One region of the Streptomyces sp. NPDC055189 genome, then DNA from elsewhere that is predicted to be linked to it. Evidence: riboswitches for the same ligand, from Rfam matches in the RefSeq annotation. Region 1 holds a riboswitch; the other holds the start of a gene.
What was found. A riboswitch is a leader RNA that binds a small molecule or an ion and turns the genes downstream of it on or off. The one in region 1 is predicted to bind cobalamin.
Positions count from the first base shown of each region.

Region 2: linked by a shared signal. The riboswitch ahead of ACWFR3_RS33915 (energy-coupling factor ABC transporter permease) and the one ahead of cobN (cobaltochelatase subunit CobN) in region 1 are both predicted to bind cobalamin.

Region 1 is NZ_JBSGSG010000019.1:110,650-112,845, forward strand. It holds gene cobG (precorrin-3B synthase) at 1-509, opposite strand, end outside; cobalamin riboswitch at 558-709, shown strand; gene cobN (cobaltochelatase subunit CobN) at 779-2,196, shown strand, end outside.
Region 2 is NZ_JBSGSG010000067.1:8,234-10,429, forward strand. It holds gene cbiQ (cobalt ECF transporter T component CbiQ) at 1-151, opposite strand, end outside; gene ACWFR3_RS33910 (energy-coupling factor ABC transporter substrate-binding protein) at 158-532, opposite strand; gene ACWFR3_RS33915 (energy-coupling factor ABC transporter permease) at 532-1,254, opposite strand; cobalamin riboswitch at 1,285-1,483, opposite strand; gene ACWFR3_RS33920 (short-chain fatty acyl-CoA regulator family protein) at 1,603-2,196, opposite strand, start outside.

The sequences.
Region 1 (2,196 bases):
TCCCCGCCGAGAGCGCCCACGTCGCCGCGGCCGTCATCGAGGGCGAACAGGAACCGGCCGGACAAATCGGCGGCCCGATCGCTGGTGCACAGCAGTTCGTCCAGGGCGGACAGCCACGGGCGGACGTCCCGCTCTCCTCGGCCGTCGAGTCCCGAGAGCGGGGAGGCCACCACATTGCGCGCACGCTCGTGGCGTTCGGAGGGCAACAGCCCCACGCGGCCCAGGACATGGGCCAGTTCGTTCCCGCAGTCCGTACGCAGCCCGCGCAACTGCACATTGCCGCGGGATGTGAGATGCAACTCGTCGTCTCCGAGGTGCCGGGCCAGCTCCCGCAGCGCATCGGCCTGCCCCGCGGACAGCAGACCGCCCGGAACGCGGACGCGCGCCAGTGCCCCGTCGTCCGCCCGGTGCAGCCGAAGCGTCCCGGGGCAGGCGTCACCACGGCTGCGGGCAGACTCGTCTCCCGAGAGCGCAGGCGAGGGGACCGATGGGGGCATGGCGGCGAGCATACCGACCTATCGCAGCAGGTCCGCCTGCCCCCCGGTAGTTGATCGGCCCTTAGTATTCCTAGCGACGGGCCGGCCGGCCCGTCGTCGCCACAGACGGCGACAAGGGGAGGAAGCCCGGTGCGATTCCGGCGCGGTCCCGCCACTGTGAACCCGGTCCTGGTGCCGGGTGAGTCAGGAACTCCCTTCCCCGAGCTCTCGTCCGCTCGAGCAGGGGAGACGCCATCGACACCACCCGGGGCGTGGACACCCCGAGGAAGGCACGACGCCGCATGATCCTGCTCCTGTCGACGTCCGACACCGACCTGCTCAGCGCCCGCGCCGCAAACGGCCCGGTCACCTACCGCTACGCGAACCCCTCCCGGCTCGCGCTCGAGGACCTTCCGCAGCTCCTGGACGGCACCGATCTGGTCGTCGTACGTCTCCTTGGCGGCGTGCGCGCCTGGCAGGACGGCCTCGACCAAGTCATCGCGACCGGCCGCCCCGTGGTCGTCCTCACCGGTGAACAGGCCCCCGACGCCCAGCTGATGGCCGCCTCGACCGTGCCCATCGGCCTGGCCGCCGAGGCCCACGCCTACCTGGCCCACGGCGGCCCCGACAACCTCGAGCAGCTGGCGAGGTTCCTCTCCGACACCGTCCTGCTCACCGGCCACGGCTTCGAACCGCCCGCCGCGGCGCCCTCGTGGGGCCCGCTGGAGCGCACCGCCCGCGACATCGAGGGACCGACCGTCGCGGTGCTCTACTACCGCGCCCACCACATGAGCGGCAACACCGCCTTCATCGAGGCGCTGTGCCGCGCCGTCGAGGACGCCGGCGCCCGCCCGCTGCCGCTGTACGTCGCCTCGCTGCGTACCCCCGAGGACGAACTCATCGAGGAACTGCGCGCCGCCGACGCGATCGTGACCACGGTCCTCGCGGCGGGCGGCACGCGGCCCGCCGAAGCCTCCGCGGGCGGCGACGACGAGTCCTGGGACGCCGGAGCCCTCAGCGGCCTGGACGTGCCCATCCTCCAGGCGCTCTGCCTCACCAGCTCGCGCACCGACTGGGAGGACAACGACGAGGGCGTATCCCCGCTCGACGCCGCCAGCCAGATCGCCGTTCCCGAGTTCGACGGGCGGCTGATCACGGTGCCGTTCTCCTTCAAGGAGATCGACGAGGACGGTCTGCCCGCCTACGTCGCCGACGCCGAGCGCGCCGCCCGCGTGGCCGGCATCGCCGTACGGCACGCGCGCCTTCGCCACATCCCGGCCGCCGACAAGCGCGTCGCGCTCGTCCTGTCCGCCTACCCGACCAAGCACTCGCGCATCGGCAACGCGGTGGGCCTTGCCACCCCCGCCAGCGCCGTCGCCCTGCTGCGGCGCCTCCAGGAGGAGGGCTACGACTTCGGCACCGAAGAGGTGCCCGGCCTGGTCTCCGGCGACGGCGACGAGCTGATCTACGCGCTGATCGAGGCGGGCGGCCACGACCAGGAGTGGCTCACCGAGGAGCAGCTGGCCCGCAACCCCGTCCGTATCCCGGCGGCCGACTACCGCCGCTGGTTCGCGACGCTCCCCGCCGAGCTGCGCGAGTCCGTGGAGGAGCACTGGGGTCCCGCGCCCGGCGAGATGTTCGTGGACCGGTCGCAGAACCCGGAGGGCGACATCGTCCTGGCCGCGCTGCGCCGCGGCAACCTGCTCATCCTCATCCAGCC
Region 2 (2,196 bases), on a different contig from region 1:
CGGCGAGCGCGGTGATCAGTACCAGGGCTGCGCCGGGCCAGGGCGGCAGCGAGACGGCAAGGACAGTGAGGCCGAGACCGAGCACGGCTTTGTCCACGGGGTGGCGGCGGCGCCAGCGACTGCTGTGCGCCGCCGCGTCAATGGGCAGCACGCGGGCTCAGACCTGCTCGGTCCCGGGCCTGCTGCCCGCCGCGTCCGCCATCTGCTCCGCGGTCGCTTCCTGCGCCTGCGCCTGTTCGGCGCCCTGGCGGCGCCCCTTGCGCAGCCCGAAGTAGTACGCCAGGACGCCCGCGCCGAGGGCCGCCTGCAGAGCGAAGAGCGCCGACTCGACCTCCCCGGAAGGGGGTTCGTACAGCGGCGAGAACCAGGGCTCGTAGTCCGGCTTGATCTCGGTGATCGCGGTCTCGGCCTGGGCGTCGGCCCCGGTGAACGGCTCCTTCTTGTGGTCGCCGAGGCCGAGCACCAACGGCAGCACCGCGAGCGCGGCGACGATGACCAGGAGCAGGGTGTTGATCTTCGCGTTCCGGCTCATCAGGCGCTGGCCCCCGTCTCCGTCTTGGTGTCCGTACCGGCCTGCGCGGCCGGCTTCTTGCCCTGGAGCAGTACGCCGAGCCGCGTGAGCTCGCCCTTGCTCGACTGCACGAGCAGCCGCATCACCAGGACGGTGAGCAGGCCCTCGCTGACGGCAAGCGGGATCTGCGTGACGGCGAAGATGCCGCCGAACTTGCCCAAGGCGCCGATGAATCCGCTGCTCGGGTCGGGGAACGCCAGGGCCAGCTGGACGCTGGTGACGCAGTACGTGGACAGGTCGGCGACGAACGCACCGAAGAACACGGCGACCATGAGAGGCACGTCGTAGCGCTTCAGGAGGCGGTAGACGGCGTATCCCGCCCATGGCCCGATGATCGCCATGGAGAAGACGTTGGCGCCGAGCGTGGTGAGCCCGCCGTGCGCGAGCAGCAGTGCCTGGAAGAGCAGTGTGATCGTGCCGAGCACCGTCATGATCGGCGGCCGGAACAGGATCGCGCCGAGCCCGGTCCCCGTGGGGTGCGAGCAACTGCCCGTGACAGACGGGATTTTCAGCGCGGAAAGGACAAATGTGAAGGCACCGGAGGCGCCCAGGAGCAGGGTGCTCTCGGGGTGCTCCTTGACCTCACGGGTCAGGGAGCGGACTCCGTGGACGACGAACGGCGCGGACGCTACGCCCCAGGCGATCGCGTGCGCCGGTGGGAGGAAACCCTCGGCTATGTGCATGGCTAAGCAGACCCTCTCCAGCACCTCGTGGATGGACAACGCGCCTTGGTCGGTCTCCTGGCTTACGGGTCATACCGACCGGACTCCGCCTTCCCGGATGCTTGCGCACCCAGTGGCTGCCGCGAGGGCTGGAGCCGGACTTCCCGATTCACAGTGGCGAGGGCCGCACCGGCATCACACCGGATTTCCCGTTCACCAAGGCGTGGTGACCCTAGTGCGCAACCGAGTTTCCTGACAACTTGCGGGGATGCTGCACCTGTGGCACGCGCGAGCGCACACGACCAGGGCGTACGCCCCTGGTCAGCGCATGTGCCCCGGCCCGTGCGCACCCCCGTGGTCCGGCGGCCGTCAGTCCTTGTCCCCCGCCACCGGGTAGGGCACGAAAGTGCTGCTGTTCTCGTCGATCGCCAGGCGGCGGTCGAGGGGCGGCACCGCGCGCTGGGGGCAGTCGGTGCGTTCGCAGAGGCGGCAGCCCATGCCGATGGGCACGGCGGAGGACGCGCTGTCGAGATCGAGGCCGTCGGAGTAGACGAGCCGCGACGCGTGGCGGATCTCGCAGCCCAGACCGATGGCGAAGGTCTTGCCGGGCTCGCCCCAGCCGCCGCGGTGCCGGGTGACCGCACGGGCGGTCCACAGGAAGCGCTGCCCGTCCGGCATGGCGGCCACCTGGACGTGGATGCGGCCGGGGGCGGCGAACGCCTCGTACACGTTCCACAGCGGGCAGGTGCCGCCCGCGCGGGAGAAGTGGAAGGCGGTGGCGGACTGCCGCTTGGACATGTTGCCCGCCCTGTCGACCCGTACGAAGGAGAAGGGCACCCCGCGCAGCCGGGGCCGCTGCAGGGTGCTCAGGCGGTGGCAGATCGTCTCGTAGCCGAGCCCGAAGTGGTCGGTGAGCCGCTCGATGTCGTAGCGGAACTCCTCGGCTGCCGCGTGGAATCGGCG